DNA from 2 places in the Sanguibacter sp. Z41_6 genome. Region 1 is predicted to be linked to the other one. Evidence: riboswitches for the same ligand, from Rfam matches in the RefSeq annotation. Region 1 holds a riboswitch; the other holds the start of a gene.
What was found. Region 1 has a riboswitch for S-adenosylmethionine ahead of AC54T1_RS01220 (aminotransferase class V-fold PLP-dependent enzyme). Riboswitches for the same ligand answer to the same signal wherever they lie in the genome.

Region 1 (4,398 bases):
GGGTGGTGCGTGGGTGCAGCACCGTCGCGATCCTCACCGGCACGGTGGGCGGTGTGGTGCTCGCGGGCGGCGGGATCCCCGGAGCGTGGCTGCTCCTGCTCGCGACCGCTGCGTGGGTCGGCGCGCGCGCCGCGAGCTTCTCGTACGAGGTGCGACGCGCGCGGAGCATCGACGAGGTCGCCGCGGCGAGCGTGGAGGCTGAGGGGACGGCGCCCGACGCGCGGTGGGCAGCCCCGGCCATGACGACGCTCGTGACCGACCGGACCGGTCGAGCTCTGTGGACGCCGGTCGTGCTCGTCCCGTTCGTGCTCGTGGCACTGTCCGATGCCGGCCCACCTGCGGACCTCGCTGCCCGGTCCGCCCTGGGTGTCATCGTCGCCGTCGTCGCGCTCACCGCGACCGCCGAGGCTGCCGTCCTTCAGCGCTGGAACCAGGCCGGGTGGTGGCGCCGTGTCCAGGCCGCTGTGCTCGCCCTGACCGCCACCGTGCTGCTCGTCCTTCTGCTCGTGACGTCGTTCGGTCGCCTCCAGGAGGCCACCCGGGCCTGGGGGGACGAGGAGCGCGACACCTCGGGCGAGACGGTGACGGTCCCGCCCGGTTTCCACGAGCCCTCGACGACAGTGCCGCCGATCGAGCTCCCGAGGATCCCACCGATCACGGTCCCGGACTTCTAGGACCGCGCAGCGTCACCGGGAAGCGTCACCGGGGAGCGTCACCGGGTCGCGGGGTTCAGGCGTTCGCGAGCTCGGCGACGATCGCCTGCACCGGCGCCGGACCGCACGCCGACCCGCCCGCGCCGAGCGTCGCGGCCGCCGTCCCGACCAGCCCGGTGAGACCGGTCACCTGCGGCAGCGGACGAGGGTCGTCCACGACGGCCCAGCAGCCGTCGACGACCTCGTACTGCACGGTCGGACCGGCGGCGAGGTAGGACGCGAGCGCCCCGACCAACCGGTCGACCTCCTCGAGCACCGTCCCGACGCCGACGCTCGCGCGGATGGCTCCGGCGTCGTACCCGAGGCGGGACAGGAGCGGGTGTGCGCAGAAGCGACCGTCGCGCACGCCGATGCCGTGCTCGGCGGACAGGTACGCCGCGACGAGGCCGGGGTCGTGTCCCACGACGGAGAAGGTGACGACACCCACTGGGTCGACGGCGTCGGCCCAGGCACGCACGACCTCGACGCCCGGGATCGCTCCGAGGCCGGTGACGAGGCGGTCGCGCAGGATCGCCTCGTGCGCCTCGAGCTCCGCTGCGGGGACCGACGCGAGGGCGTCGCAGGCCGCCGCGAGCGCGACGGCGCCGACGACGTTGGGCGAGCCGGCCTCGTGCCGGGCGGGCGCCGTCGTCCACTCGACGTCGACGAGGCCCACCTGCCGCACGGCGCCACCACCGGCGAGGTACGGCTCACCGGCGTCGAGCCAGTCGCGGCGTCCGACGAGCGCGCCGGACCCGAAGGGCGCGTACGTCTTGTGCCCGGAGAAGGAGACGTAGTCGACGCCGGTCTCCGCGAGCGAGAAGCGGCGGTGCGGGACGAGCTGGGCGCCGTCGAGGGCGACGCGCGCTCCGGCGTCGTGGGCGATCCGGACGAGGTCGGTGAGCGGCAGCGACTCACCGGTGACGTTCGAGGCACCGGTGACGGCGACGAGCGCATAGTGCGTGGCAGCGAGCTCGGCGCGCAACGCCTCGAGCGTCGCGGCGACGGACGACTCGCCCGTGAGGACGGTCGCGCCCCCGGCGCTGCGCTGCCACGGCAGGAGGTTGGCGTGGTGCTCGACGTCGAGGACGAGGACGCGCCCGGGCGTCCCGGACTCGTCCGTCGGGACACAACCGGCGAGCAGGTTGAGGGAGTCGGTCGTGTTGCGCGTGATGATCGTGACGTCGTCCTCGCGGGCGCCGACGAACTCGCCGATGGTCCGGCGGGCCGACTCGTAGAGGGCGGTGGAGACCTGGGAGAGGTACCCGGCACCGCGGTGCACGCTCGCGTACAGCGGGAGCACCTCGGCGACCCGGTCGGCGACGGCGCGCAGCGCCGGCGCGCTGGCGGCGCAGTCGAGGTTCGCGTACGCGACGGTCCGGCCGTCGACGAGCGGCACGCGCGTCTCGGACCCGACGACGGGCAGACATCCTGTGGTGGCGATCGACATGGTGGTCCTCCGGAAAACTCCTGGGGGACCAGCGATGACGACGACCAGACCCCGCGCTTGCCGACGTCGGGCGACGTCGGCCAGGTCTTCACCCGGGGCACCCCACCGCGGAAGGAGGGTTGCCGGCCAGCAAGCCGGGGCTGTCTGCTGGCACTCGTGACCTGTCTCAAGGATCCGGAACGCCTCAGGACGTGTCAACGCGCGAGCCCCATTTGTCTTACATCCTGGACGGGCTGTCTCACGGCGGGGGTCGCGGGTGATCCTCGACCATGACCTACGCCGGAGACCTCACACCCCACGATGCCTGGGCGCTCCTCGCGGAGAACCCCGCCGCCGTCCTCGTCGACGTCCGCACCGAGGGTGAGTGGCGCCAGATCGGCGTGCCCGACGTGAGCGAGCTCCCCGGTGACCGAGAGGTCGCGTTCGTCCAGTGGGTGACCCCGGCCGGACCCAACGAGGACTTCCTCGCCGAGCTCGCGGCCGTCGGTGTGGAGCCGGGCGACGGGCGCCCGGTGGTCTTCCTGTGCCGCTCCGGCCACCGCTCCGTCGCTGCCGCGACCCGGGCCACCGAGGCGGGGTTCAGACCGTCGTACAACGTCCTCGAGGGATTCGAGGGTGACACCGACGCCTACGGTCAGCGGACCGTCAACGGCTGGGTGCGCCGCGGTCTGCCCGCGACGACGTACACCGGGGAACCGTCATGACCGACCGTGACCTCCGTCCCGCGACGCTCGCCGTGCGCGGCGGGCAGGTCCGGAGCAACTTCGAGGAGACGTCCGAGCCGCTCTTCCTCACCCAGGGATTCGTCTACGCCAGCGGCGCCGAGGCCGAGGCGGCCTTCGCGGGCGACGTCGACCACTTCATCTACTCCCGCTACGGCAACCCCACGGTCCACATGTTCGAGGAGCGCCTGCGCCTGCTCGACGGCGCCGAGGCCTGCTACGCGACGGCGACGGGCATGTCCGCGGTGTTCACGTCCCTCGCGGCGCTCGTGACCTCGGGATCGCGGATCGTGTCCGCCCGCGCCCTCTTCGGGTCCACCGTCGTGATCTTCGACGAGATCTTCGCCGGCTGGGGCATCACGGTCGACTACGTCGACGCCCACGAGCTCGACCAGTGGCAGGCGGCGCTGTCCACCCCGGCGGACGTCGTCTTCTTCGAGACGCCGTCCAACCCCATGCAGGACATCGTCGACGTCGCGGCCGTGTGCGAGCTGGCCCACGCCGCGGGAGCCGTCGTCGTGCTCGACAACGTGTTCGCGACGCCCGTGCTGCAGCGGCCGTTCGAGCTCGGCGCCGACGTCGTCGTCTACTCCGCCACGAAGCACATCGACGGACAGGGCCGCGTCCTCGGCGGCGCGATCCTCGGCTCGAAGGAGTACATCGACGGGCCGGTGCAGAAGTTCATCCGCAACACCGGGCCGTCCCTCAGCCCGTTCAACGCATGGGTGCTGCTCAAAGGACTCGAGACCCTGAGCCTGCGGGTCCATGCCCAGACCGCCGCGGCGCTGCGCATCGCCGAGCACCTCGAGACCCTGCCCGGGATCAGCCGGGTGCGCTACCCGTTCCTGCCGTCGCACCCGCAGTACGAGCTCGCCCGGAAGCAGCAGACCGGTGGCGGCACGGTCGTGACGTTCGACCTCGAGGTGCCTGAGGGCACCGATGCGGACACCGCCAAGAAGCGCGCGTTCGCGTTCCTCGACGCGCTCGAGATCGTCGACATCTCCAACAACCTCGGCGACGCGAAGTCCCTCATCACGCACCCTGCGACGACGACGCACCGGCGGCTCGGCCCCGAGGGGCGCGCCGCCGTCGGCATCGCGGAGACGACCGTGCGCCTGAGCGTCGGCCTCGAGGACCCGCTCGACCTCATCGAGGACATCGAGCGCGCACTCGGGCGGGAAGCTCGACGAGCGACCTGATGACGGGATAGCGCCGGTGCGCAGCCAGCACTGAACGGTGCCGGTCGAGCCACACCGCGTCCCACCCTGCCGCGAGCGCGCCCTCGACGTCGGTGGCGGCACTGTCACCGACCATCACGCAGTCCGCCGGCGCGACCCCGAGCGCGTCCGGGCTCCGGGACTGGGTCACCGCTCGAGCGTGACGCTCCGGCGCCACGGCCCCGTCAGAGGTGGACGGTCTCGTTCTCGCCACCGTCGTAGCGCTCACCCTTCCTCTTCGCCTTGAGCAGGCTGAGCACCGTCGCGACACGGCCCGGCCCCTTCCAGTACTCGGCCGTCTCCCCGTGCACGACGAC
Region 2 (4,398 bases), 500 kb from region 1:
GGTCCCTCGTCGGCACGCCCCCGACCGAGGCGTTCCGGCTCACCGAGGCCCACCGACGCTGGTACGCCGCGGCGCTGAGCTGAGACCTGCGGCCAGGCCCTGCTCGGCCGTGGGCGCCGCGCGCGTCCGCACGTGTCCCGGGGCCTGAGCCCGCAGGTGGCAGGATGCTCGCCATGACCATCAGCCAGACGCTCGGCGAGGGCGAGCACGTCGTCCTCAACCTGCGCACGCACGCCAAAGCCCTGTTCCGTCCGGCTCTCGTGCTCGTGCTCGCCGTCGCGGCCGTGCTCGCGGCGCTGCTCCTCATCCCGGACAGCGACGCGCAGGGCTGGCTCCAGCTCGCCGTCGGCATCCTCGCGCTCGTCGCCGTCCTCGGCTGGGCGCTCGTGCCGTTCCTGCGGTGGGTGACCTCCCGCTACACCCTCACCAACCGTCGCCTCATCACCCGCAGCGGCATCCTCACGCGTACCGGCCGGGACATCCCGCTCTACCGCATCAACGACGTCACGTACGAGAAGGGGCTGCTCGACCGCATCCTCGGGTGCGGCACGCTCGTCATCTCCGACGCGACCGACAAGGCCGGTGTCGTGCTCCACGACATCCCGAACATCGAGCGCGTCCACGTCCAGCTCGCCGACCTGCTCTTCGCCGCCGACGACGGCACGGACGACGGTGAGCGCCCGCCGGGTGAGCCGCGCCGCGTGAGGCGCTGAGCGCGGCAGCCCGCCCCCGTCGTCGCTAGTGTTGCCCGGTGATCACCGCCGAGGCCCTCAGACCGCGGACCAGCACCATCCTCGTCGCGGACGGGCTCCGGGCGGCCGGGGCGGTGAGCATCGTCGTCGCTGGCGTGTGGCTCGGGTTCGTCGGGGTCGCACTCTTCGCGCTCGTCCTCCTCGGCCTCGTCGTGCCGCGGGCCGTGGGGCTGCCCGGTCCGCTCGACCTGTCGAACGGCGTCGTCCTGCTCGCTGCGGGGTGGATCAGCGCCTTCGACCTGTACACGTCGGTCGGCTGGCTGGACCTCGCCGTGCACCTCGTCGCGAACGGCGTGCTCGCCGTGCTCCTCTACGAGCTGCTCGCCGCGGTCGGGGCGGTACCGCCGGCGCCGGGCCGGGCCGCGCCGGGTCCGGCCGCGCCGCCCGGCAGCACTGTCCTCCGGCGGCCGCGGCTCGGCATCGCCGTGACGACGACCGCGATCGGCATGCTGCTCGCCGTCCTGTGGGAGTTCGGCGAGTGGGCCGGCCACACCTTCGTCGAGGACACGATCAGCGTCGGGTACCAGGACACGCTCGGAGACCTCGCAGCCGGCGGGCTGGGCTCCCTGCTCGCGGGCATCCTGCTCGCACGGGCGCCCCGCCGGTGAGCCTGCGGCTGTCCGTCGTCATCCCGTGCAAGGACGATGCGGAGCTCCTCGCCCGCTGCCTCGAGGCCCTGGCGCGCCAGACGCACCTCGCGGACGAGATCGTCGTCGTCGACAACGCGTCGTCGGACGACAGCGCGGACGTGGCACGGGCTGCAGGCGCTCGCGTCGTCGTCGAGCCCGCCCCCGGGATCCCCGCCGCCGCGTCCGCGGGGTACGACGCCGCGACCGGTGACGTCATCGCCCGGTGCGACGCGGACACGCTGCCGCCGGTCGACTGGTTGGAGCGGGTGCACGCGGCGTTCGTCGACGACCCGCGCCTCGGTGCGCTCACCGGGGCGGGGACGTTCTACGACCTCCCTGGCCTGCGCGGGGTCGCAGCGCGGACCTTCTACATGCGCGGGTACTACTGGGGCATGCACGCCGCCCTCGCCGGGGTGCCGCTGTGGGGATCCAACATGGCGCTGCGCCGGCAGACGTGGGCGCAGGTGAGCGACCAGGTGCACCGCGACGACCCGCTCGTGCACGACGACACCGACCTGAGCTTCCAGCTCCACCCGTCTGTCCGCGTGCGGTACGACCGCGACCTCGTCGTCGGGGTCTCGGGGCGGACCTTCGCCTCCCCCGGGAGCCTGGCACGGCGTTTCCGCTGGGCGTTCCGCACCCTTGCCGTGAACTGGCGGGTCGCCCCGCCGTGGACCCGATGGTCCCGCCGCCTCGCGTCCCAGGACCGACCCACCTGACGTCTCAGCGGATGGACAGTCCTGGACCAGCTGGTGGATGCCGACCTACAGTGGCGACAACCATCCAGAGCGGTCGAGAGTCCTGGCTCGTCGACGCCGCAGCAACCCCCCACAATGGAAGCCTCCTGAGGGTGCGGGTGCTAACGCCAGGTCCGATGGAGATCACCCATGACGGCTTCCGCAGCAGTACCCCCGGCGCACCGCGGTGCGCCCCACGAACGACCCCGGGTCGAGCGACCCACCGTGTCGTTCGAGATCATGCCCCCGCGCAACCCCGACGCGGCACCGAAGTTCTGGGCCACGGCCGAGCGCCTCGTCTCTGCGCGCCCCGACTTCATCTCCGTCACCTACGGCGCCGCCGGCGGTGACCGGGCCACGGCGCGCGCCGTGGTGAGCCGACTCATCCGCGAGACTCCCGTGCTGCCCATCGCACACCTCACGTGCGTGGGGGCGTCCCGGGACAACGTGGCCGAGGTCATCGACGAGTTCCTCGCCGAGGGCGTGCGCAGCTTCCTCGCGCTCCGGGGAGACCCCCCGCGCGACCAGCCCGACTGGCGCCCCAGCCCCGACGGCGTCAACTCCTCGGACGAGCTCGTCGCGCTGCTGCGCGAGGTCGAGGCCTCGCGCTGCGCCGCGGACCCCTCCACCGCGCTGCGGTCCGCCGCGCAGCCGCTGACCATCGCCGTCGCGGCGTTCCCCGGGGGGAACCTCGCCGCAGGGACGAGCCGCGAGCAGGAGGTCCAGCGGCTGCTCGAGAAGCAGCGGGCAGGCGCCGACTTCGCGATGACCCAGCTCTTCTACGAGCCGAGCACGTACATCGACTTCGTGGACGCCGCCCGCAGCGCGGGCGTCACGCTCCCGATCCTCGCGGGGATCCTGCCCATGACCGACCCAGCGCGGCTCGCCCGTGTCGAGACCCTCACCGGCGTCCCCGCCCCGGCAGCCGTCGTCCGCGACCTCGAGAAGGTCAGCGACCCGGCACGCCGCCACACTCTCGGCATCCGCGCCACCGTGGACCTCGCGGACGCCGTCCTCGCAGCCGGAGCCCCGGGCCTGCACATCTACACGTTCAACAAGCACGAAGCCGCACTAGACCTGCTCGAGGGCGTACACCTCGGCGGCGGGCACAGCACCGGAGACGCCTCCGGTGCCGGCTCGGACCTGGCCAGCGGGCCGTGGGTCGGCGCATCCATAGCAGCACTCCACCCGCCTGCGACCCCGGTCGCCGCGCAGAACTCCTAGGGATGACCCCATGACGCACCACGAGCACACCCATGCCCAGAACCGGACGACAAGCCGGACACAACCGACCATTCCCGCCCCGTTCCCGGCGGCAACCATCCTCGGCTACCCGAGGATCGGCCCGCGCCGCGAGCTGAAGAAGGCCGTCGAGGCCTTCTGGGCCGGACGCACCGACGTCGACACCCTCGAGGCGACCGCCGCGGCCCTGCGCAAGCGGACCCGGGACCGCCTCGTCGAGCTCGGCCTGCCCGCCGCAGGAGGCGCCGTCCCCGGCTCGTTCTCCTTCTACGACCAGGTGCTCGACGCCGCCACGACCGTCGGCGCCGTCCCCGCGCGGTTCGCAGGGCTCGCCGACGCCGACGGCCGGCTCGACCTCGCCGGCTACTTCACCGTCGCGCGCGGCGCCGGGGACGACGCTCCCCTCGAGATGACGAAGTGGTTCGACACGAACTACCACTACCTCGTCCCCGAGATCGGCCCGGACACGACGTTCCGGTACGCCAGCGACCGGATCGTCGCCGAGTTCACCGAGGCTCTCGCCGACGGCGTGAGCACCCGTCCCGTGATCGTCGGACCGGTGACGTTCCTCCTCCTGAGCAAGGCGGCCGACGACGCACCCGCCGGGTTCCGGCCGCTGTCGCGGCTCGCCGACCTGCTCCCGGTCTACGCCGAGCTGCTCCGCGCGCTCGCCGCGGCCGGTGCGCAGTGGGTGCAGCTCGACGAGCCGGGCCTCGTCACGGACACGATCGACGTGCCGCTCGTCGACGCCCAGCGCGCCCTCGCCGAGGCCTACCGTGTGCTGGGGACCGGGCTGGCACGCCCCGAGCGACCCGCGCTCCTCGTCGCCGCGCCGTACGGGGACCTCCTGGACGCGCTGCCCATCCTCGCCGCGAGCGACGTCGACGCCCTCGCGGTCGACCTCGTGAAGGGCGCAGCACCCACCGCGCCCGTCCAGGGCCTCGAGACCAAGACCCTCGTCGCCGGAGTGGTCGACGGTCACAACATCTGGCGGGCCGACCTGTCCGCGAGGCTCGAGGTGCTCGAACGCCTCGAAGG

Region 2: another riboswitch for S-adenosylmethionine. It lies ahead of AC54T1_RS03575 (methylenetetrahydrofolate reductase); the one in region 1 lies ahead of AC54T1_RS01220 (aminotransferase class V-fold PLP-dependent enzyme).

What each region holds. Positions count from the first base shown of each region.
Region 1 is NZ_JCAQIF010000001.1:263,905-268,302, forward strand. It holds gene AC54T1_RS01215 (tetratricopeptide repeat protein) at 1-674, shown strand, start outside; gene AC54T1_RS01220 (aminotransferase class V-fold PLP-dependent enzyme) at 730-2,142, opposite strand; SAM riboswitch class IV at 2,191-2,304, opposite strand; gene AC54T1_RS01225 (rhodanese-like domain-containing protein) at 2,412-2,846, shown strand; gene AC54T1_RS01230 (O-succinylhomoserine sulfhydrylase) at 2,843-4,063, shown strand; gene AC54T1_RS01235 (HAD family hydrolase) at 4,011-4,352, opposite strand; gene AC54T1_RS01240 (pyridoxamine 5'-phosphate oxidase family protein) at 4,267-4,398, opposite strand, start outside.
Region 2 is NZ_JCAQIF010000001.1:763,426-767,823, reverse strand. It holds gene AC54T1_RS03595 (NAD-dependent epimerase/dehydratase family protein) at 1-83, shown strand, start outside; gene AC54T1_RS03590 (PH domain-containing protein) at 174-713, shown strand; gene AC54T1_RS03585 (DUF2238 domain-containing protein) at 752-1,360, shown strand; gene AC54T1_RS03580 (glycosyltransferase family 2 protein) at 1,357-2,100, shown strand; SAM riboswitch class I at 2,158-2,262, shown strand; gene AC54T1_RS03575 (methylenetetrahydrofolate reductase) at 2,269-3,342, shown strand; gene metE (5-methyltetrahydropteroyltriglutamate--homocysteine S-methyltransferase) at 3,353-4,398, shown strand, end outside.